3 regions of the Chryseobacterium sp. FR054 genome follow, and region 1 is predicted to be linked to each of the others. Evidence: riboswitches for the same ligand, from Rfam matches in the RefSeq annotation. Region 1 holds a riboswitch; each other region holds the start of a gene.
The links. A riboswitch is a leader RNA that binds a small molecule or an ion and turns the genes downstream of it on or off. The one in region 1 is predicted to bind cobalamin.

Region 1 (8,339 bases):
ATTTCCAGATTATATACTGCCGTTATAGTAGCGAAAAATATAAGCAAAACAAAGGCTCTGGCGGAAGAATATAAGACAATTGATCTCAAAAGATTGGTGCGGGCCATATGGTCGGCAAATGCAGCACAACAATTGGCGAAAAATGAGTTTCTGATTGTTTTCTGGTTATTGCTGGAAATTGTCAGAATCACCTTCAATCTGGAGATTTTCGGATTCAGCAGGAATGTAAACATTCTGAATGCTTCCAAAGACAATCTGCTGAAAATTTATGAATATATCGGTAAAATCGATACTGCTGTGACCCTTTCTGAAATTAAGCATCAATATACGGTTTGCAAACCGGTTTTCAGTGAAAAGAAAGAGATAAAGGTAGAAAGAATCTATCACCCTCTGATTGATGGATGTGTGAAAAATGATCTGCATATTTCAGATTCCGGTATTGTTCTTACGGGATCGAATATGTCCGGAAAAACAACCTTTATGAGAAGCCTGGCTGTCAATGCATTGATGGCCCAGCTATTCGGATTTTGCTTTGCAGACGCTTATGAAGCTCCTTTCATGAAGATCTTAACCTCAATTTCAATTAAAGACGACATTAATGAAAACAAAAGTTATTATCTGGAAGAAGTATTAAGAATCAAAGATTTCTTTAATGAAAAAGACGGTTTTAATCTGATCCTGATTGATGAAATTTTTAAAGGTACGGGTACCAAAGAGAGAATTGCCATAAGTAAAGCTGTTTTAAAAGCCATGAACTCTGAACGGAACTTAATCTGCATTACCACCCATGATCTGGAAATAGCCAATTTTCTGGAAAGAAATAATTATGCCCTGTACTATTTTTCGGAAGAAATACAGGAAGATAAACTGCAGTTTACTTATCAGCTGAACCGGGGAATCAATCAAAAACCAAATGCCATAAGAATTTTGAAAATGTACGGATACCCCGAAGAGCTCATCAAAGAGTCCTACACCTATCTTGAATAATTATGGCAATGGAATGCGTTTATAGAATACGGATCGGTTTCTTGAATTCATCAATCGCTACAAAAGTGAAATCCCCAACAATAGCTCTTTCCCTTTCATAAGAATACATCTGTTCCGTATAGATTTCAACATTTACTTTCATACTGGTTTTTCCTACATAGGAAACTTTTCCGATCAGTTCTACAATCGTTCCGGCGGGGATCGGTTTTTTAAAGTCGATCTTGTCGCTGCTTACCGTTACCACTCTTTTACGGGCAAAACGGGTTGCTGTAATAAAAGCTACCTCATCCATCAGCTGCATGGCTGTCCCTCCGAAAAGAGTATCATAATGATTCGTAGTATTGGGGAAAACCGCTTTGAAAATTCTGGTTTCGGATGCTTCAATTCTTTCTTCTGTTGTCATATATCATTATTAATTAAAGCGAAATGAAATCAATTAAAACAACAGAACAATAACAGGAACCATAGGAATTCCTGAAACAATTCATCGGATCAATAAACTTCAAATCGCGAAAGTTTTTTGTTTAAAGAAAAGGCAGGTCTCCTGACTTGTAACATCTTTTATCTCCTTCCCGTGCCCTGCACAGTGGATCTTTTGATAAAGACTTCAGTTACTTACAGTTGCGCGACAGTCCGTGATTTTCACACGGTTCCCTTTTAATCTGCGTTAAGCAGAACCACTTTCTATGATGAATAAGTGCAAAACTTTTTCGAGTGCAAAAATAAGGATAATACAGAAAAGAACAGCAATTATTCCGGATTATTATAAATGATCTGGCTCATTACCCTTCCTTCCTTGATGGTCCAAAGGGTAGTGTACCTGTTTTCACCGGAACCGTTGATCATATAAAGATAGATGTGGTCATTATCAAGAGCCGTTACCCCGATATTGTTGAAATCCATGGTGGGCTGAAACATATTTTTAATAGCTTCACGAACAAAGACAGAGCCTCTTCCCGGCTGCTGTACCCTGATTGACTTGATCTCCATCAACCCCTCAGGAAGTTCACCCTTGATGCCCCACGGTTTTACTTTGTCTATGGTTATAATTTTTCCGTCAGCATCTTTTTCCTGTTTACGGTAGCTGGCATTGGAAGGATATACATCAATCACCACTTTGGTTCTTTGGGACGTAGGAATTTTAGGATTACTGTTGTCTGTAAAAATTAAGGATTTCCCGTTTTTAGATTTGGAAGGGGTAAACTGGGGAAGCTGGTCGATAAAAGAAATACGTCCTTTGTTTACCATTCCTTCTTTGTCAAGTGTTTCATATCTTACAAAAGGTTTATCATCGTCCTGTTTTTCAGGATATTTTATCCATATCCATTCCGTTTCTCCCGGTGCAGGTTTTACATAAACAAAAACGTCCCCTTTACGCATACGGATCTTATCGACGATTTTTCTGTAATCCTCCTTGTGTACCCGTACATTGGCATACCCTTCCTCAGCTTTTACAACACCGAAAGGAACTTTATTCTGCCCTTTAACGGATGCCAATAAAGAGAAAATACTGAAAGCGGATAGATATAATGTCTTGTTTACGGAAATCATGATAATTTTTTTTTGACCTTCAAATATATAAATTAAAAACTTTTCGGAAGATAATTAAATCGCCTCAGTTCTTCAAAATCGTTGATCTTTCTTAAATAAGTCCGGGAAAGAAGATAAACATCATCTGCCATCCGGAAGACAGGCTCATAGTTGTGATCGGAAATAATAATACCTTTACCGGCGGCCTGCCCTTTGATAATGCTTTCCATTTCATCACATAATTTAGGGGAAACCCCGCTGAAAGGTTCATCCAGTAAAATAAAATCCGCGTCGGAGTACAGAATCATAAGAGTTTCCACGATTCTTTTTTCTCCTCCTGAAAGATGCCTGGTCTTTTCATCTAAAAACGGTTTTATCAGGTCAAGATGATAAAGTTTTTCCCTGTTTTCTTCGTCACAGAACAATGGGATTAAATTTCTGATTTTAATGCTTTTCGGAAGGAAGGACGTACGCTGAGGCAGATATGCAATTCTGTTTTTCCGGTCGGACAGGGTTTTAAGAACAATATCATTATATCTGATAAACTGGGTGTCGCCTTTTACCGTTCCGAAGATGATCTGAAGCAGAGTAGATTTTCCTCCGCCTGAAGGTCCCAGAATTCCTGAGATTCTTCCGGTTTCGCAACTTATAAAAACGTCCTGAAGAATTTTCCTGGTTCCGAAAGATTGGGTAATACTGTCTGCATGAAGCTTTTTCATAAACCGGATACGATTTTTACCATTACACTTAACGATAGGGTAAAGACCCAAAGAAACAGTCTTGAAAATCCAAAATTGGCATAAAAAAAATATTCACCTTTCAGCCTTATTTCATAGATGAAAAAATGAAGCAGGGGAAGAATTAATAGAAAACATAACCCGAAATTTCCCATACTGAATCCACTTAAAAAAGAAACCAACAGAGAAAATAACACTGCCGGAACAAGTAGTTTCTGATAAAAGATCCGGAGAACCCTGATGTTTTTAATCATATTTTTGAAAATACAGGAAAAGTGTCTGTATAGATCATAAATATAGAATCTTTACTTTAGAAAATATAAAAATATCCGATTTTTTTGGTTTAATTTTAGGACGAAAATGTAATAACCATTAACTATGAGAAAAAAACTACTTTTTATGCTCCTGCTCTGTGCAGGAACGATGTGGCTTCAGGCAGCAGAAATTACCGGGAAAACGATTTCCGTAAGCAACTTCAAAACACCGGTGAATGTTATGGTTTCCAATATCGGAATAACCTCTGCGGATATCACCTGGGACCCGGTTCCCGGCGCAACCAGTTATAATGTGAGATTCAGGCCGGTAGGTAGTCCCGCCTGGATAATGGCAGTAATTACTTCCGGAGCTACTGCTTATCAGATTACCTCTCTTTCTCCCTGCACGGCTTATGAGGTTCAGGTTGCAGATGGAAATGCCCCTTTTTCAGCTTCTGTATTTTTTTATACAGGACTTAATTACTGTTCTTCCGGATCTACGGATTCAGGCATTATGCATATCTCAAATGTGACGGTAATTCCTTACGGAGGAGTACCCCAGATGAACAGTTCTTCGGGACCTTCCGGATATACCGATTACCGGAATGATCCGTCAAGAAGAGTACAGCTGTCCGTTGGAAGCCCTGTCAATACCCTGGCAGTAACCCTGGGTTGGGCAGCTCCTCAAAATACAGTATATATAACAGCCTGGATCGATTTTAATGCCAACGGAATTTTTGAAGCCTCCGAAAGAGTGATGACACAGTCTGCCAACTCTTCAACTCCCGCTGTTTCTTCATTTGCGGTTCCTTCTTTGGCCGCTGTTACACAATGCGGAGTCACAATGAGGGTGATGGTGAGCCAGGCACAGCCTTCAGATGCCTGCGGAACATTCACTTACGGAGAAGTGGAAGATTACGGAATAAACCTGGCCAATCCCTCCCTGTCTGTGAATGAAAATATAAAATTAAATGAACTGGGTATTTATCCTAATCCTGCTTCCGACATTCTGAATATCGAAGGATTATCCTCAGATAAAGCATCCTATGAAATTTATACAGCAACAGGACAAAAAACAGCTGAAGGGAAAGTCTCAGGAAATACAATTACAATCAGCAGGCTTACAAAAGGAGTATATTTCCTGCAATTAAAAGACAAAGATCATACAACCTTCCTGAAATTTATAAAGAAATAAGATTTTGTTACCCTTAAAATCTATGATAAAATTTACATTTCTTCAGGTCTGCAAAAAAGATGAACGCAAAGTTGATAAATAATTCTGCCTTATTTTGAGTGATCAAAGTGATGCGACTTCGTCGATGATGAAAAGGTAGTTATACGTACGCTTCATCGAATCAACGGGGATTCTTATCTTTGTCTCCTAAAATCAACTTTGCCTATAAATGAAGCCTTTGTGTTGAAAAAACACAATGAATGTGAATTAAATAACGATTTAAATGTAATACAAAAAATCAAATTTAGAAATTTATCACATGATCTTAATACAAACTTGATGGTTAAAAAATAAAGACAGCATTGAAAATCAGCGCTGTCTTTTATGTCTGTAAGGATAGATCTGTTAAATTCTTTCTAATTCTTCAGCGTCAATCGTGGTTTTAAAAGTTCCGTAGTTTACGATTACTTTATTTCTCGAAATTTTCTCAATCGTTCCTACACTGGTACTTCCGGTGATTCGCACGCGCTGGCCTACCTTCATCCATACCGCACGGTCACTTTTACGTTTTTCTTCAAGCTTTTCATTGGTTTCAGCGATCTTTTCGATAACATCTTCCTTTTTAAGCTGCTGCGTGATCTTTCTCTTCACAACCTGCAGACGTTTGGACTCGTCCTTGTCGGCCCCCAGCTTTCTGAATTTCTCCTGTTCCAGCAGTTTAACGAAATCTTTTACCACATCCTTCCTGGATTTTCCTTTCGTATAGCTGTCGATAAAAGTTTCAATCTTATTTCCGAACTGAAGTTTGCGGTGTTCCTCTTCATACAGTTTCTGGAAATTAAACAGTTTCTGCTGAAGCTGTTCATTCAGTTTCTGAAGATTGTCGCGCTTATCCTCAACCGATTCTTTTCTTTCAGCAAGGTCGGATTTCAGTTTTTCAACCTCAAACTTTTCCTGCTGCAGCTTTACAATCGTTTTATCAAGGTTAACGATATCGTGCTCTACTTTTTTCTTGGCAGCATGAATGATAAATCTTGGAATTCTGTTCTTTTCCGCCACTTCAAATGTAAAGGAGCTTCCTGCCTGTCCCACTTCCAGTTTATACATCGGTTCCAGTGTTTCCTCATTGAAGAGCATGGCCGCATTCTGGGCGTTCGGAAGCTGTTCGATTACCAGTTTGATATTCGTATAATGCGTCGTAATAATAGCAAAACTCTTCTTGTCGTAAAAATACTCCATAAAGCTTTCAGCCAGCGCACCTCCCAATTCCGGATCCGAACCCGTTCCGAATTCATCAATAAGAAGCAGGGTTTCCGCATCCGCCTCACGGATAATTCCCGACATTTTCTTCAGCCTTGAAGAATAAGTAGACAGGTGGTTTTCGATCGATTGATTATCCCCGATATCCGTCATGATCTTATCAAAGAAAAACATTTCCGATCTGGGATGTACCGGAACCAGAATACCGCTCTGGATCATCAGCTGAAGCAGTCCTACCGTTTTAAGGGTAATAGATTTACCTCCGGCATTGGGTCCTGAGATACAAATAATCCTGTTATGCTCTGTAAGGGAGAGGGTTTGAGGATGGATGGTCTTGTTTTCCTGCTTATTTCTCAGCCATAACAGAGGGTGGAAGGCATCTTTCAGCCGTAATGTCTTGTGGCGGTTGATTTTCGGAAGAATTCCGTTAACCAGTTCCCCGAACTTGGCTTTGGCTCTCGTAAGGTCAAGATCAAAAATATACACCTGGTATCTCCAGAGCTGTGGCTGGAATTCGGCCAGTTCAGCGGTAAGTTTTCTAAGGATCTTATCGATTTCCTTTTTCTCTTCCTCTTCGTTTTCCCGCAGCTTGAAATAATGCTTTACCACACTGTCCGGCTGGATATACGTAATGGATCCTGTTTTCGAAATGCCGAGAACCCTTCCCGGAACCCTTTTCTTGAAGCCTGACTTTACAGCCAGAACCCTCTGGTCTTCAATAATACTTTCGCGGATGTCATCCAGAAACTCACTCTGTCCGTAATTGAACAGGGCACGGTTGAAATTTTCCTGAATCGCTTTCTTGGCATGCTGGATCTCGGTTCTCAGTTCCTTCAGCACAGGAGAAGCCTCACTTTTTACTTCCCCAAAACGGTTAAAGACCTTATCTACCTTATCAATGATCTCTTTTCTGAACTCCAGAACAGAAACTTCTTCCATTAAAGTAGGGAAGGTTTCCGGCATGGTGGGGAAAAACTTCTGAAGTTTTCCGATCTGTTCCGTGATGGCTTTTATTTTGATGAAAGCACTGTTTTCCAGACGGTAATTCTCGATCAGCATGAGCTTCAGCTCACTTTCAATATCTTCATATTCATCGAACGGAATTGCATTTGAACTTTCAAAACTCGAAAGATATTCCGACGTTTTTTTCAGTGAAAGTTCCGCCTCGTCAATTTCCATCGGACGAAGTTGAAGAATTTTTTCTCTCGTTTTCGGAGAATACGCAAATGGAGAAATTTCCGCGAGCAATTGCGGAAATTCTAATTCGTTTAAATCTTCTTTGTCTATATACACAAGGCAAATTTACGGATAATTTGAGAATGAGCAGATTTGATCGTTTGAAAATGTTTGTAATCATCAGGATTCATTATTTTTGAAAAATGAAACTGGAAACCGAAAGACTACAATTAAAAGAAATCAGCGAAAGCCATGTTGAAGATATTCTGAAAATCCGAAGCAACGAAATCACCAATCGGTTTGTTCAGAGAAACTCTCCGAAAAATAATTATGATGCCCTGCAGTTTATTTTAACCATTAAAGAAAGAACTCAAAACAATCAGACTGCTTATTGGGGAATTTCTTTAAAAGATCAACCGGATCTGATCGGAACGATATGTCTCTGGAATTTTTCCGAAGACAGAACCGTGGCCGAAGTCGGGTATGAATTATTGCCGGATTATCACAGACAGGGAATCATGTCGGAAGCTTTGAAAGCCGTTTTGAATGTTGCTTTTAATGACCTGCATTTTCAGGAAATTCTGGCCATGACCAATAAGCATAATGAAAACTCGAAAGGCCTTCTTGTGAAACATGGTTTTACTTTAATGGAAGGCAGAATAGATGAAGGTTTTCCTCACAATCTTGTTTTTAGCTTAAAAGCCGGCAAATGAAATTAGGCAGAAAGAAAAGACTGATCAGTGAATTTTACAGAAAGCTCAAAGAGAAATTCCCTCAAAGTTCCGGGATAATCATAGAGCTGACGGATTCTATTCACAGCAATAGCCAGATAAGAATCAATATTCCGGCGGATGAAGACGAATTCCTTAAAATACTTGCCGGCGGTTTTGAGTATAAGATCAATCATACCTGCTCCTGCTGTGGAAAAACAGGTGAAATGGCCGATCCTTTCTGTATGAAATGTGAATATAGGTTAAAGCGTAAATATGCCATAAAAAAGATTAATACTACAGGTTTTTCCGTTTTCAAAAATCTTTACCGGAAATATCAATGGATTTCTGTGCGATGGGATAGACTGGATAAAGTGGAGTTATCCGGATATGATACCGTTATATCCCTTAAATTTACTGTAAAACCGGAATACATATTCAATAAAAACACGGAATGGGAAGAAGACAGCATTTCCATATTTGAGTTTGAACAGGGATTTTACAGCCTGCT
Region 2 (8,339 bases), on a different contig from region 1:
GAGTATCATTCCCGTCTGCTGCCTGTTTAGAGATAAAGTAGAATTTGTCTCCGTAAATAGTTCCGTACTGGGTAGTCGCTCCGAAAGCCTGATTATTGTTGGCATTGCTGTAAACACGGTAACTGATCTGGCCGTTGTTATGTACAAAATTCACAGAGCCGTTGGTATGCCCGAACCAGTCTTCATTTACCATAAAGAATCCATTGGCAAAATCTGTTGAAGTTACATAAGGTGAAACCGGAGTCATGGTAGAAGAGATCGGGATCGTTTCAAAAGAAGGGTTAAAATTCCACACATCCCAGGAACCATTCTGCAGCGTACGGGAAGAAGCCCCAACTCCTGAATAACCAAAATCAGCATCTGTGGGATCTTTCACCCAGTATGACCAGTATCCGTTGGTAGTCCATCCGGATTGCCAGTGATCATTGATATCAGCTGCTGTATAGCTGTCAAAATCATATGCAGTTGTATTAATGATACCATTCGCAGGGTAAAGCGGATAGGTTGTATTTCCGTCTTTATAGAGAGCATTGGTATTCTGTCCGTTCAGGTCAAAGCCCAAACCTCCGACTGCAGTTCCAAACGGGGTTCCCTGATAAAGAAGTGAGAAAAAACGGTGATCTGCCTGGGCAATAGCTTTCAGCATATCTTCTCCGGTTGCATTTCCGTTCCACCGGTATCCCCACACCAGTGCATCCGGATTTTTGCTGTCATTCCACTGTACAACAAAAGCAGCTTCATTAGAACCTGTTCCCACCCAAAACTGGATGTCAGAGAAATTCACATTGGTGGTTAACGCAGTATGAAGCTGGCTGGTTCCCTGAATATCATTCCGGGGAACGCCCTGTACTGTAATCTGTGCATTCGTAAAGAACGTCAGCAGAATCAGCATTGTAAAAAGATAAAACTTTTTCATTGTATTTACTATTTTAAACTGATTTATATTCTGATCTGTTAATTGAGATGTAAATCATAAGCTCCCGCTACTTCAGTAGAAACTTCCCCCAGCCATCCGGCTTCCTGATTTACTCCGGTATATACTTTAATAAAATCGATTCCCGGAAGCTTAACGTACTTGCCGTTCCTGTCTACTGCCCATGAAATATCGATATTGGAAGCCTCATCATTGTTCGGCGCGTTATCTGCATATCCGTAATCATAGGAGGTTCCTACCCAATAAGCCCCCGTTCCGCTCTGGTCGTAAAAATTATCTTTCAGTCTGGTTCCTGTAAAGCTGTAAGAAGCCTGGGAAAGCCATAAAGGATAATAGCTCTGTGCATGGAAGGTATTTTTAGTTTTAAATCCAGAAGTCCCATTATTATCCTGCCATCTGATGTACTCCACATCAGTCTGCCAAAACTCACTTCCGGGAACGGGAGGTTTATTTTCATTGGGTTTGAAATAAGTTATGCTGTAATTTTTGAGAGTGGTATTTTTAAAATATTCACTGCCGGCGATTTCGTACCATTCGTCTTCGTCCGGTTTTCCGTTTTTATTTTTATCATAGGCCACCATAATAATTCCGGGCTCACATGATCCGGATCTTGTAGCATTGGCACTATTTCCCCAGAAGGCATTTCCAAGAATTTTAAAATCTCTCCCTTCCAGATTCGGAATGGTATGATCGAAACCGAAAGTAACGTAACCGCCATAGCCGCCAAGACTTATCATCGTGGAATTTCCGCCGATAAGGGATTCTTTTGCCTTTCTGATCATGTCCGTTTCCGTATTTCCGTTCTGGTATTCGGGCATCTCATTGATGAACTGACCTATGGCCGGCCGGTAATCAAAAACATTAGTGATATATTTGCTGTAAGGCGATGCTTCCTTCATCACAATGATGGAAGATTTGTAGGTTTTTACAGCGCCTTTTGCTTCCACTTTCAGGGTCAGGGGATATGTTTTGACATATGCACTCACAAAATCCAGCTGTATATTTTCAGAAATAATAGAATCGTTGATACTCCAAGTAAGCTTTCCTTCGATTTTCGGATCGATATTCAACAGTTTAAGCCTGTCAACCGTATAGGATTCTTTCAGTACTTCTGAAGGGAAAGTAACTTCCTCCGCGATCTCTTCGCTGTCACTTTTACAGGCTGCCGTTCCTAACAGAACAGAAGAAAAAAGTGCGGTTTTTATAATATTTAAATATTTTCTTTCCATTTTTTTTCATTTAATTATCTGTACAGAAAAGCAAAATGGGCAGGGATATTTCCGCCTTCGGTTTTCCATTTGAATTTTCCGGTTTTGTCGAAACAGTAGACGTACCCGGTGGTTACATAATTCCGGGCATCGGTAAGGTAGATATCTTCTGTATAAGGATTTACCGCAATTCCGTACGGTGCTTTGATTTCGTCGGCGTACTGCTGGTCAATGATCTTATTGGCGATTACCTGCTCTGTTTTCACATCGATAATTCCGAAAGTTTTAACATAGCTGTGGGTATTATAATTAAACTCATTGCCATAGTAATAGAGTTTGTCATTCACGATTGTCATTCCGCTTACCGCGACATGAAAGTCTTTTTTTACAGCTCCGGTAGCTGCATCCACAAGAAACAGACTGGACGGGATATTGTAATAATCTCCTCTGGAACTTACGTAGAGATCTCCGTAATTATCTTTTCTGATGCGGTGAAGATTAATGGCCACATCAATTTTTTTGGTCTCTGTAAAACTGTTAAGATCAATCACAGAAACTGTTCTGTCATAATTCGGGAACATATAACCTCCGGAATTGGCTACATAAAGCTTATCTCCGATAATCTCCATTTCTTCGGGCTGATAACCTACCACCACCTGTCTTTCAATAGCCAGTGAAGTTGTATCAATTTCCACTACTTTTCCGGGTGGCGAATTGGGATTTAATTCAACAGGACCTGCATAGCTGCTGGCATACACCTTTCCTCCCTTAAACTTCATATACCGGCAGTTCTGAAGCTGTATGGTCTTGATACGTTTCGCTGATTTGGCATCCAGCACTTCAATTTTATTGGAAACATTCACCACTACATACATTTTACTTCCGTAGATCATGATGTCATTTCCTACATCCCCGAGTTCTTTCACCACATTCGGATTGATCTCTCCGTAGATATTCCGGTGATAGGTTCCCGTAGCATAATCGAAGTAATCAAGGGTACATTTGTTACTTCCCATATTTCCTTCATTCAGAAGGTAAAAACCTTTGATGGCTGTATCTTCTCCGGTGCTTACCTCTTCTTTTTCCGAGGGAACAACGTAATCGTCCGTCCGGCATGAGAACAGACAGAGAAAGGCAAGAGCCAGAAGGTAAAAGTTTAGTTTTTTCATAATGTAAAGCTTACAATGAGTTTAAAATTTCTTCCGGGCATCGGATAATTCCTTACCACGTCATAATATTGATTGAGGACGTTATTGACCTCAAAACCGGCTTTGATCTGATGGGCATGCCAGTTGAATTTTTTCTGAACCGATAAATCATGGGTATACCACGGCTGAAGATAATTGGCACGGATGTTATTCAGCTGTGCATCATAACGTTCTCCGGTATACATGAAACTGTAATTGAAACTCCAGTCTTTATAATCCGCCATCATGGTAAAAGTCAGGGCATGCCAGGGCACATAAGAGATCTGGTCTCCGTAATAATCTTCTTTTTTATCGGTATAATCTCCTGCTCTCTGATAGGTATAGCTTACCAGAGGTTTCAGTTTCACCTTATTGATATCAAATTCAGCCTGAACATTGACATCTGCTCCCACAATCCTTACTTCTCCGAGATTCGTCATCATCCACCGGAACAGATTGGTGGTAGGAACTGCGATGATTTTATTTTCCACTTCATTATAATATCCGTCCGCTTTCACATAAATTCCTTTAAAAAATTCATGATCATAAAGTTTATGGTAGGTAAAACCCACGTCATACTGATTGGTAAATTCAGGTTTCAGCATCACATTTCCGATCATGGTGTAATACAGATCATTGAAAGTTGGCATCCTGAAAATCCTTTTATAAAAGGCTCTTATGGTAAAATCTTTTGAATCAGAGGGCTGATAGCTCAGAAATGCAGAGGGGGTCCATTCTGTTTTATCGGGAGATTTTGCATTTTTCTCCACATTTTCATGGACAAACGTTCCAAGTACACTTCCCAGGAATTTAAACCTTCTCCACTGATAGGTCGTGGCAAAAGCCAGCAGTGAGGTATATCGTGTAGGAAATGAAAAATCCCTGAGACTGGCATTCAGGTTATTATACTGGAAGTCCAAACCTGCACTTACATCCCAGTCTTTGGTAATCGAATAGATATTGGACGAAGAAAAGTAAAGTTCTCTCTGGATATAGGTATTATCAATGCGCAGGGCTGTTGTTGATACATTGACCGTATCCAGGAACCTGGAATAATCGTAGGCAAATTTGGCTTTCACCTGGGTTTCAAACTTCGGAAACAGCTTTTTTCTGAAACTGGCCTGAATAAAATAGTTTTCATCCAGCATCTGCTGTCCTTTAGGCCCGAAATCATTATTCACGACAGCAGTGGGAATTCCCCGGTCTGAAATATATCCGTAACCGCGTACATTCCAGCTCCCGTTATTAATAATTCCGTTAAAACCTGTTTCAAGACGTTTAGCCTGAATATAGGAATCATATCTTCTGGCAATCGTATCATTGGCAACAGAGCCGTCAGCATTTTTCTTTTGGTATTTATACTTGTACAATCCTCTGCTCTGCACAAACTCCGAACTGAAGCTTGCTGCCACCCGGTCTGAAATCTTCTGCTCCAGGCGGAACGAAGGATTAAACAGGCTGATGGACCCAAATTTAAGCCTGACCGTTACATTGGTTTTCTGATTTCCTTTAAATACAGGAGTTTTAGGCTGAAGATAAATAGATCCTGAAGACCCGAAATCTTTTGCAGGCTGAAAGATCTCACTTTTCTGACCGTTGTACAAAGAGATTGATTCTATATCATCTAGGGAAAATTTCCCCAGATCCACCACTCCGTTCTGGGCATTTCCAAGCTGAATGCCGTCATAGAAAACACCGACATGCTGGCTTCCCATGCTCCGGATATTAACAGTTTTCAAACCTCCCATTCCGCCGTAATCCTTGATCTGAACACCGGAAAAATATCTCAGGGCATCCGCTACCGACTGGCTGTTCAGCCTTTCCAGCTGTTCGCCTGAAAGAATCTGTGCGGGAAGAATTTCTTTAAAATCTTTTTTATAAATCCGGACAGGAAGAATCGTTTTCTCCCGGATGCTGTCCTTAGACTGTGAGAATACAAGATGAGAGGCCGTCACAAAAATTGCGACAGCTCCCTTTTGAAACAGAGAAGCAGTAAGTTTTGTCACCATTAGCTCATTCAGAATAATGATGACGCTAACGGATATAAGAAAGCAACGACAAAGCACAGCATTCACTGCACAGAATCATTGTTGTCCTAAGCTTTATTCCACGAAAGCGTCAAACGTTCATCTTCTGGCAGGTCTTCTGACTTACTCCGTTTCTGAAATCCTTCCCATTAAAAAAACAGTGGATATATTCTTCAGAAACTTTGGTGTGGAGCTTACAGCAGCGGGTCTGTCCCGGATTTTCACCGGATTCCCTTTTAAGCGCTTTTTACGGCTCACCAGATTCCGGCAAAGATAAACAATTCCTGACATATTCAAAATCTGAAATAACAAAATGATTCTCAGCAGGATAAAAACATTTCACAAGCTATGTTCCCTGCAAAAGAAAAACCTTACAAACGAGAAAAGCATTTGTAAGGTTTATTAAAAAAAGTATTTTCTGATCGGGGATCATTTATTCATCAGATTCCGATATTCAGAAAAATACTGAAACGTGATTTTGCCTCAATATCTCCTCCTGCCAGCTCAGTATAAGCAGGCAGCATGATCTCACTTCCGAGACTGAACTTTTTATAAGATGCTTCAAAGCCCAGCTTGCCATACAAAGCACTTCCTGATGTACGGGGCAATGTTTCTCCGTACTGCCTGTTGGTATCATACACCTCGCCCTGAAGCCCGGCTTTGGCAGAAAATATGGTTTTATCAGTTCCTGTGATCCGGTAAAATCCTGTTGCTGCATAATTCCATTGATTCCCGAAACGATAATGTTTTTTGTTTTCAGTTTTCACTGTATAGTCCGTATTGATAAGCACTGCCAGTTTATTCTTCTGGAATTTATAATTTAAAGCTGCCTGATAGTCCCAGCTGCCTGTTCCGAGCTGAAAACTCGGATTAACCCCGGAAATTCCTTTTTCATCAAATTTTCCCAGAGGAATTTTTATCCCCAGGCCACCATTCAGCTGATGGGCATTATCTTTCGAATTAATGATCTGATAAATTCCCATCAGATTCAGATCCCCGATTCCATTGATGCGGATGTCTCCCTGCCAGGTTTTCTTTTCGTGAAAATGAAAGGGCAGACTGGCGTACACACTCAGTTTTTTCGTCAGAGGAATTTTTCCCCACAGCTGAAGGGTATTGAAATACTGGTCCTGTGTAAGATCTTTCACAAACAAATTTTCTTTTGCCTTATAATGCTGGGCAAAATATTTAATGCCGATAAACTGGGGATTCAGCAATGATTCGAAACCTGACGAACCATTTCCGGCCGCACAGCCGCAGGCATCACAGTCATCAAGCGATATTCTGCTAAAATCACCGGATACCTCCATGCTGTCTTTAACCGTTTTAGCATGAAATCCTGCAGATAAAGCCATTCCTATTATTACCATTATTTTTTTCCTGTTCATTATTCTGCAAATTGGGGATTAGAAATAAAGTTTTTATCGGAAAGCGTTTTCAGAAAAGCGATAATCAACTGCTTATCCTGAATGTTCATCGCAATTCCGGTATGCCCGTTCTGTTTCAGTTTCGGATCCAGGTTAGGATGGTCTTCCACTCCATCGGAATAGAAATTGAGAACCGCTTCCAGCGTATAGAATCTTCCGTCGTGCATATAAGGTGCAGTATATTCTATATTTCTAAGGCCCGGCACCCGGAACTTCATCCAGTCGTTCTGATCAAGGGTTACCCGGTAACGCCCGGGATCTTTAAACTGCGAATTATAATACATTCCTGTATTCCTGAAACTCTCATCGGTAAATAATTCTCCGCTGTGGCAGGAAGCGCATTTCTGCTGAAAAAGGGTCATTCCCTGAGATTCTTCCACAGTCAGTTTTTCTTTTCCCTGCCTGAATCTGTCATATTTTGAATCTGCGGAGATCAGGCTTGCCATAAACTGAGACAAGGCTTTCAGTACTCTTTCTCCTGTGATATTTTCATCTCCGTAGGCCGCTGCAAAAAGCTTTTTATATTTCGGATCTGCTTTCAGTTTGGCAATGGCTTCCGGCATCGAACTGTCCATTTCATTCACATCTGTGATGGGAATAATAGGCTGTTCATTCAGATTATGAATTACTCCATCCCACATATACCTTTTCAGAAATATCATATTCTGGATAGGCGGCGCATTCCGGATTCCTGTTCTGTCGTCTACGCCATGACTTACATTATGTCCGTGGTGGGTAAAAGCATTTTCCTGAATATGGCAGAATCCGCATGAAATGGTATTGTTCCCGGAGAGCTTTCCTTCGTAGAATAATTTACGGCCAAGCTCCACTCCGTTTTTGGTGACCGGATTGGAAGTTTTATCAAAAGTCATTTCCGGGAAATAAGACGGAAACTGTAAAGGGTAGGCTTCATCTTTCTCCAATGGCTGCATCACCTCATCTGAACAGGCTGTAAAACTTAAAAAGCCAATCAAGAGCAGCAATAGTCTTGTCAGTATATTAATCATTGTGAACATGGTCTACTTTAAACATTTTTGCCAGGTTATCCGTAACATCCACCAGATGCTGGTTTGATCCCATTGCCATATCGTTATCCGCATTCAGTATAAGGTTTTTGGTCCCGCTCAGAAACTGATTAAGATCGGCCAGGATATGAACGGAGGGTTTGATCTGGCCGGTCACTCTCGCGGTAACCGGAAGGTTCAACGTAATTTCCCGGTAAAGATCAGGGGTATTGTTAGCCGTTACATTTCCCATATTTCCGGTGTGGTTCATAAATTCTTTATCTGCTGATCCTGTACCGTATTTCCCTTCCAGTTTAGCAAAAACATAGCCGGCGGCCCATGACCAGGACATTCCTTTCTGTTTTGCCCTGTTCCAGAATTCTGCCTGTCCGTCCTGTCCCAGGAGATAAGCCTTTTGGCTGAGCCCAAGTCCGAATTTTATTTTCTTATAATTGTTTTCAGGAATACCCATCAGATCCAGATAAATAACCCCCGCTTTGGCATCTGCCTGATCGATGATGAACGCTCCTTTGTCCGGATTGTTTTCATTGT
Region 3 (8,339 bases), on a different contig from region 1:
TACATACACATCGGTGACATTACCCAGCGGTTCTTCAATTCTATATTTCTGAATTTTATTGGTGTATACAGCATTTTAAACTTTTGAATTTCAGGTTCAATGATCTGATGAACAAAAATATTGCCCACCTGATTAAAAAGAACTAATTTTAGCCCCCCTTTTTTAGTCCTACAATATATGAAAAAAGACATACAGATCAGTTACGAGTATTTTAAAAACAGCAGTGAACTGAGCGATATTGAAAAAAAACTATTCGAAAGAGCCAAAGAAGCCCGCGAAAATGCCTATGCCCCCTACTCCCAGTTTCTGGTAGGATGTTCTGTCCTGCTTGAAAACGGAGAGATCTATTCCGGCAACAACCAGGAGAACGCTGCTTTTCCGTCCGGGCTGTGTGCTGAAAGAACGGCTCTTTTCTGGGTAGCCGCCAACTTTCCGGATGTGAAGATTAAAAAGATCTTTGTAGTGGGCGGACCTAAGGAATTTCATGAGAAAAATCCTCCGATCCCGCCATGCGGAGCCTGCCGCCAGAGCTTAATAGAATTTGAGACCAAGCAGAACGAGAATATCGACCTTTATTTTTCAAGTATGAATGAGGAGGTTTACAAGGTACATGCGATTAAAGATCTGCTTCCCTTCTATTTTGATTCATCGTTTTTATAAATGGAAGATATATTGCTTTTTGCCACGAATAAAATATCTGTGTCCGTGGCAATAAAGCTTTTTTAATCACAACAGTTTTTTACGTCTCATCTGAAAGTTTAAAGTTTTGCTTATAGAAATTCACTTAAATTCTTGGTAAAGAATCTACCTAATCCATGAAAATTTTATGCTCGCTGATCTGGCAGATTAAGCAGATTTTTACAGCATCGTTATTCAAAACCTTCATAAATATTGTTCCCGCAAATCTCACAGATAACACAGATCTTTTTCTGGAAAATCTGTGGAAAACTCAAATTTCATCAATATGATAACTGTATTTTTTGGAACGCAAAGTTTGATGCACAGGCAATTTTGAAGAAAGTAAAGTTCAGAATCAACTCCGTTGATCCGATGAAGCGATGGATTAGCCTTCGGCTGTCTTAAATCTTAAAGCAATCGATCACTGTTCAGGAAAACTGCTGAAAATCTTTGAATTTTTTTGTGTCTTAAAAGCTGTATCATAATTAAAGTCCTTACGCCCTTGCTTTAAACCGACAAAAAATCTGCATCATCTGCTCTGTCTGCGAGGAAAAACATACCCATAAAAATCTGTGAAATTCGTGTATTCTGCGAGAAATTCAATATTTGATTGTAAAATGGATGAAAATATTTGATCTTCTTACACCATAAAACATGATAATAATTCAATTTATCAGGAGATTACTTTAAACCAACAAAAAATTTACGTAATCCATAGAGTTTGACAGAATCCCTCCTGTTCTACCCATTTATCGTTTCATCTTTCTGTCCTGTTGTCTAATACATTTAAAAACTTATCTTTGCAAAAATTTTGGTTTCCAGTCTATTGGAAATAATAGGGAATTGGGTGAAAATCCCAAACTGTCCCCGCAACTGTAAATCGTAATAAGAGATTCTGCAAAAAACCACTGTTTATACGGGAAGGTGCAGAACGCGAAAGTCAGGAGACCTGCCAGAATACTAACTAAAAATGACTTGCTTCCGGAGGAGAAGTAAAATTAGTATGGATATAAAAAGATCTTTATTACTGCTTTGTTCGTCATACGGCAGCTTTCTTTTGGGACAGGAGAAGGCCATTGATACCATTTATATATTCGATAACCAGATGAGCAGGGTGAAACAGTTTCACTACGTCAATACGATTACTCCAAAGGATATTGAGAAAAATTCGACGAATCTTTCCGAGCTTTTACGTTTTCAGTCGCAGATTTATATGAAGGAAAACGGCCGTGGTGCTGTTTCTTCACCTTCATTCCGGGGAACGAGTGCCGGACATACGGCTTTTGTATGGAACGGCATCAATATCAATTCTGTATTTTTAGGGCAGGGAGATGTGAATAATATTCCGCTTTATGGCTATGATGAACTTGAAATAAAAGCAGGGGGAGGAAGCGTGCAGTACGGAAGCTCGGCCATCGGCGGCAGTATTCACCTGAATAATAATCTGGAATTCAACAGAGGATTCGGGGCCTCGCTGTATTCTGAGGCAGCTTCATTCGGAACGTATAATAATTTTGCCAAAGCTTCTTACAGCAATGAAAAATTCAGCTTTAAAGCATCCGGAAGCTATGTTATCAGTGAAAATGATTATAAGGTTCCTGAGTTTGTCGTGGGAAGTTCTCCTTATAATAACCTCAACGGAAAGTATTATAATACGACTTTCAATATCGGGGCTTCTTATAAGATTGCAGACCGTCAGACGATTTCATGGCAAAACCAGATCTTTGATGCATCCCAGCACTATCCTATTTTTGAACCTAACGGGAATAAGACCAAATACAATGCCCAGACTTTGAGGAGCCTGATCTCCTGGGACGTAAATACAACGAATCTTTCCAACAGTTTAAAGGCTGCCTATACGGAGGATAATTTCCAGTATTTCGGGGATATCAGCCGTCCGAAAACGAGCGGTGCGGAAGGAAAGAATTATATTTTCAGGAATGATTTCAATTACTTCATTACTCCTAAGATCAACGTCAATGCGATCGGTGAATTCCAGGTCAACAAAGGGGAAGGCTATGAATCGGGACTCGGTAATATCAGCCGTAATGTAGGAGCCATAGCGGGTCTTATCAGGTATTTTGCTACAAAGGATCTCCGTTTTGAAGCCGGTGTCAAGCAGAATTTCATCGAGGATATTTCTTCTCCGCTCCTGTATTCTTTTTCAGGGAAATGGAATGCTTTGAAATGGTACCATACCGGGGTAAGCTTTTCCAGAAACTTCAGGTTTCCTTCTTTTAATGATCTTTACTGGCAGCCGGGCGGGAACCGTGATCTTAAGCCGGAAACTTCCATCAATATCGATATGAATCATGAGTTCGTCCTGGGTGACTTTAAAATTATGCTGAGTCCTTATTATATGGATATTAAGGATTATATCAGCTGGTTACCCACTCCTTACGGATACTGGGGAGCTTTCAATACCTATAAAGTTGAATCCTATGGTCTGGAAACCCAGGCTTCATTCTATAAAAACTGGGGCAAACACGCACTAAAGCTGAATGCGGGCTATACTTATTCGCGATCGGAAAACAAGGAAACCCGGAAGCAGATGATGTATGTTCCTTTCCACAAAGCCAACGGAACGGCAGAATATCAGTACGGTTTTCTTAAAGTGTATGTTCAGGGTCTTTTCAACGGTCTTACTTACACGACTACGGATGAAAACAAAGCGATGTCGCTTGATCCTTATTTTATCTTAAATACCGGTGTTTCTGCAACGCTTCTGAAGAAGTATACTTTAGGAGTCAAGATCAATAACCTGACTGATACTGTTTATCAGACGGTGTACTATTATCCCATGCCTAAAAGGAATTACAGTATTTACGCAACCATTAATTTTTAAAACTGAAATATATTATGAAATTACACAGACTTTTATCTCTTCTTTTTGCTTTCGTACTCCTTTCAGGAATTTATTCGTGTAGCAGCGACAATGATGAGCCGGAAGAATACTATGGAAACGGTTTCCTGATTGCCAATGAAGGTAAATTTCAGTCTCCTACGGCAGAAGTAACTTTCCTGAGCTCTGATCTGAACATTCAGAAGAACAACATTTTCTCTTCCAGCAATGGCGGGACCATACTTGGTGATGTACTGCAGACCATTGCCTTCAATGGTGATAATGCTTATCTTCTCCTGAATAACTCCAACAGGATACAGGTCGTTAACCGTGCTAATTTTAAAATAAAGGGAGAAATTAAAGCAGAACTTGCTGCTCCCCGTTATATGGCTTTTGCCAATAACAGCATTTATGTAACCAATGATAAGTTCGGAGGCGAGAAATATGTAAGTGTTTATAAGCTATCGGATAACTCTTTCATCAAAAAAATCCCGGTTACCGGTGCTGCTGAAAGAATTGTAGAAGCAGGAAATAAGATTTTTGTACAGAATGCTTCATACGGATACGGAAACAAGATCACTTACATCAATACTTTCACAAATGAGGTACAGGATGTAATTGAACTTCCTAACGGAGACATCACAAAGATGATCGCCGACAACCAAAATGTGTATGCTATTGCTGCCGGTACTGCGGATTCTTACATTTATCAGATCTCCAATACAGGATCTGTGGTAAAAACCACTACTTTAACGGGTATTGCGAATGCCAAGAATCTGGAAATCTCTAACGGCAGGTTTTATTTCAGCTCAGGAACTAAAGTTTACGCGATGGATATGGCAGCTACCACAGCTCCTGCTTCACCGCTGTTTACTGTTGCAAGCAGCGCAGATCCTTATTCTGATCTTTACGGATTCAGCGTGATCAATGATAAGATTTTCACTTCCGATTCCAATGGATTTACAGCGGGCAGTAAGATCGTTATTTACTCTGCTGTTTCAGGAACAATTATTAAGACATTAACCGCCGGACTGGGTTCTAACGCGGTGTATTGGAATTAAGAAAATAATACTCCGGTATTACTATAAATTTTTATTTTTTTTCATCATTTGTGTTTTTTTTCCGGCCGCTTCTCCGAAGCGGCCGGATTTTTTATCTCCTTGCCTTAAAATATTCCGCAAAGGAATCACAGCCGCTCATCATATCAGAATAGTGATCTCCGTAATTACCGGCCAGATCCTGGTAGTATTTGTTTTTCTGAAGTCTTTCTTCTTCATATCCTTCAGAAGCATAAAAATAGTCTACGGCTTCATCCTGTTTAAAATCCAGTTTATAATTTTCGCATCTTCCCTGCATTCTCAGGCAGAGTGCTTTAAATTTTTCTGTTTTGGCCTGTTCAAGTGCTTTTCCGTAATACAATTTAGCCAGATTTGCAGCATTGAACTCTTCATTATCTTCACGGACTGAAAAATTTCCGGAAGAGCTCAGGCTGTACCTTTTCATCATCCAGGCATTTCCGTACTGTGTCATATTGTAATAGCAGTTGGCCACCAGAAAGTAATAGTAATCTCTGTCTTTTTCACCGGGATTTTCTGCCCTGCCAATATATTCTATCAGTTTTTTGGTAATACTGATCTTACTAAGCCTGAATTCTTCTTTTTTATCGATAAAATCCGGGGTATATCTCAATTCATAGAAAGGGTTTTCGGAAAATATTTTCCCGGCTACTTTATCATCTTCTTTTTCTCTTTCCCAAAGCGCGGATTGTCCGTCAAAATAATTCTCACCCAGTTTCTGAAAAACTGCGAGAGCGGGCTGAAGCTTGTTTTCACGGATATATTTGGTTCCCAGCAGATCGTAAAGTTCATTGATCTGGACCTGTTTCAGAGGATGGTATTGCCGGTAAAAAGCATCTCCGGTTTTATATAAGCTTTCCGTCTTACTGATGAAGCTTTTCAGCTGTCCGGATGTATATACAGCATCCAGGTAGTCAAAATAGTCGGCGTAATAATCTGTATAGGTCTTTTTAGTATTTTTCAGGGATTTATAGAAGACAGAAAAGTAGTCATTCTGATAGCTGGTATCCAGTGAAACATATAAAAGTGCGGCATAATCGGTGTTTCCCAGATATTCAAGTTCTCTTCCCAAAGCAAAAATAAAATACTTATTATGTTTGTTTCTGAGCAGAATATTTTTGGTTTCTTCCGGAATTACAGCCTTTCCATACTCCTGTCCGGCAAAGAGGTTCAGGGTTTTGATCAGTTCCAGATTCTGCCAGATTCCACTGTTTACGGGAAGCATTTTTTCAAGTCCGGCAATTTCTTCCAGGCTGCCTGAGTAATTCCGGGTCATGAGCAGGAGTTCGGCTTTCACCAACCTCCAGAATTCCGGATTTTCTACTTTTGAAAGATCCGCTGAACTGACAAATTCCAGAACTTTTCCGGCGTATTCACGGTCTGTTTCTGTTCTTTGTAAAATCCTTTGTATGGATTCCTCTTCAGGATCATTATCGCTGGTAAAATAATTTTGTCTTATAGCCGGTTCAAAAAGGGAGTAATAAGGGGTATAAATCCAGTCTTCCAGTTTGCTGGTTTCTCTTAAAAGCAGGAAGCTCAGTCCTTCTGTTCCTGCATCTACTGCATACATTTTTTTTAGATTCTCCAGATTTTTTTCCGGATTGTAAACTCCGTACATGAGAAGAACCGCTGATCTTTCAGAATTATTTTTAGCATACTTCAGCGTTTCTTCCTGAGGAAGTCTGGAAACAAAAAGCTGCCATGCCACGAAACGTTTTGCAGGAGAAAGCGCAAACACTTTTGCCAGGTAAAGGTTTTTCAATCCCGGATTTTCTTCCGCAACAGCTTTAAAGTAAAGCGCCCACACATCAATCACCGTACCGGTGTTACCGGCAGAGAAATATTGGCCATAAACCCGGTTAAGGGTTTTCATGTCGTCCTGATAGAATGCAAGCCTTACAGCCAGAAAGGCGTATCTTTTCCTGATTTCCATATTCCGGCTGCTTCCGGCAAAGGAAACTGCTTTTCCAATCAGTTCTTTTCTCTTTACTCCGGCGATGCTGTCTTTTCTTTCCCACGGATCGTCCTGCCAGGTATTGAAATATTCACAGTTTTTGGCAAATTTCAGATAATCCAGGGCTTCGGTGTCTTTCTGTGCATACAGATATTTAAGAAAACTGTTTTTCCGGTCCGGCTGTATGTCGGAATAGCTGTAATGATTGAGAACGTCTTCTATATCTTCCAGGGAGACTTTATTTCTGCAGTATTTTTTCCACAGTTCTTCGTTATCACGGGCATCGGCTCCCACTTCCGGTTCTGCTGTAAAGCCTAATGCCGAATAATAAAATGAAGCATAGTTCCGGTAAGGTAAATTCTTCGGATTTAAAAAGGAAAACCGCAGATCTTCACCGTAAGGATAATATCCGCAGGCCGTGATAATGCTATTTAGCAAAACGGCTATAAAAACTGCTAATTTCTTCATCGGTGTAGTTGTTTAACTGGTTTTCGTCTAAATGAAACAGGGTTACCGTGACATTCTTATCGAGTTTCACATGCTTTTTAATCAGTTCTATTGCCTGAGTGATCTTATCTGTGGTTATTTCTTCGTATTTTATTTTGTCCCCAATTCTCAGGTAGGTCTGGTAATCCATCACCGTATCTTTTGTTACTTCATACCACATCGGCTTTATGGATTTCAGGCTTTTTTTCAGCTGATTTCCGTTGTATATAATTCCCGTAAAACGGTTATTCTGATAGATCTGCATCCAGGAATATACCGGCAGGGCAATATCAAGATGCAGGGGATATTTTTTGGTACCGCTCAGATAGCTTTCCAGTTCTTTCAGATCAAGGATTGAGTTTTTTGATTTATCTTCAAGCGGATTGATAAGATTATAGCACATAAGCGTCACTTTATCTACCGGAGGAACCCCCATTTTATCGGGATATTTGTAAGGATAAAGGCGAAGTGTGGCAGAAATCTGCTTGTTGGAAAGCGGCTTCAGTTTTTTGAGAAAATAAAAATATTTATTCTTCGTGGATTCCGTCCAGTCACAATCGATCTGTATCTCTGAAACCTGGAGTGAATCCATTTTTTCACGGGCATATTTATCGATGAGGTAGCTGACGTTATCCGCCAGCTGATCCAGTTCTTTTTCATTGCTTTTCTGAAAAACAACATTTTTAATATATACTGCCGGAATAATCTCATACCCGGCTTTTTCCCCATCACAACAGGTATAATAACTGTAATTGGTTTTGGAAACCGGAAAATTACCCATCGCCTCGCTATAATCGACTTCAAAGAATTTTACGTACAGTTTTTTAATATCCTGGTTTTTCAGGAGATCTTTTTCTTTCTCGGATAAGGAGTAGCCATCGGATTTCCAGTAATAGAAAGCTTTTTCAACCGATTCCACTTTGTTTTCACAGGAAAGCAGGGAAAGGATGAGAGCGAGGAATAAAAAGGTATTTTTCACCAATAGAATGTTTTAAAAATGATACACTGCCGAATTGAAATGTTTTTACAAATGTAATTACAAAATCAATTCAACAGTGTATTATTTCAATATATTATTGATAAAAAATTAAGATTTTTTAAGAATTTATTTTCAACTGATCTGAAGTCCCAGTTTTCCGGCTTCGGCAATCACAAATTTCTCTGCTTCTTCCTTTTCATTCGGGATTTCGCCTTCCAGGATGGCTTCTTTTACTTTTTCTTTAAGAATTCCGATTTCACGGCCGGGTTTAAGGTTAAACATCTTCATGATCTCTTCTCCGGTAATCGGCGGCTGGAAGTTTCT

Region 2: another riboswitch for cobalamin. It lies ahead of AC106S_RS21475 (TonB-dependent receptor); the one in region 1 lies ahead of AC106S_RS10685 (acyl-CoA thioesterase).
Region 3: another riboswitch for cobalamin. It lies ahead of AC106S_RS06915 (TonB-dependent receptor plug domain-containing protein); the one in region 1 lies ahead of AC106S_RS10685 (acyl-CoA thioesterase).

Annotation. Positions count from the first base shown of each region.
Region 1 covers NZ_JBXDSA010000002.1:731,450-739,788, forward strand. The annotation lists gene AC106S_RS10680 (MutS-related protein) at 1-987, shown strand, start outside; gene AC106S_RS10685 (acyl-CoA thioesterase) at 1,007-1,390, opposite strand; cobalamin riboswitch at 1,505-1,684, opposite strand; gene AC106S_RS10690 (hypothetical protein) at 1,738-2,538, opposite strand; gene AC106S_RS10695 (ATP-binding cassette domain-containing protein) at 2,571-3,236, opposite strand; gene AC106S_RS10700 (GEVED domain-containing protein) at 3,633-4,703, shown strand; gene AC106S_RS10705 (endonuclease MutS2) at 5,088-7,235, opposite strand; gene AC106S_RS10710 (GNAT family N-acetyltransferase) at 7,322-7,831, shown strand; gene AC106S_RS10715 (hypothetical protein) at 7,828-8,339, shown strand, end outside.
Region 2 covers NZ_JBXDSA010000006.1:138,473-146,811, forward strand. The annotation lists gene AC106S_RS21460 (DUF5074 domain-containing protein) at 1-916, opposite strand, end outside; gene AC106S_RS21465 (cell surface protein) at 955-2,163, opposite strand; gene AC106S_RS21470 (YncE family protein) at 2,178-3,311, opposite strand; gene AC106S_RS21475 (TonB-dependent receptor) at 3,308-5,338, opposite strand; cobalamin riboswitch at 5,448-5,633, opposite strand; gene AC106S_RS21480 (transporter) at 5,797-6,726, opposite strand; gene AC106S_RS21485 (cytochrome-c peroxidase) at 6,744-7,799, opposite strand; gene AC106S_RS21490 (MbnP family protein) at 7,783-8,339, opposite strand, start outside.
Region 3 covers NZ_JBXDSA010000001.1:1,510,961-1,519,299, forward strand. The annotation lists gene namA (NADPH dehydrogenase NamA) at 1-74, opposite strand, end outside; gene cdd (cytidine deaminase) at 178-660, shown strand; cobalamin riboswitch at 1,474-1,649, shown strand; gene AC106S_RS06915 (TonB-dependent receptor plug domain-containing protein) at 1,682-3,523, shown strand; gene AC106S_RS06920 (YncE family protein) at 3,538-4,581, shown strand; gene AC106S_RS06925 (hypothetical protein) at 4,673-7,018, opposite strand; gene AC106S_RS06930 (hypothetical protein) at 6,978-8,015, opposite strand; gene AC106S_RS06935 (CCA tRNA nucleotidyltransferase) at 8,148-8,339, opposite strand, start outside.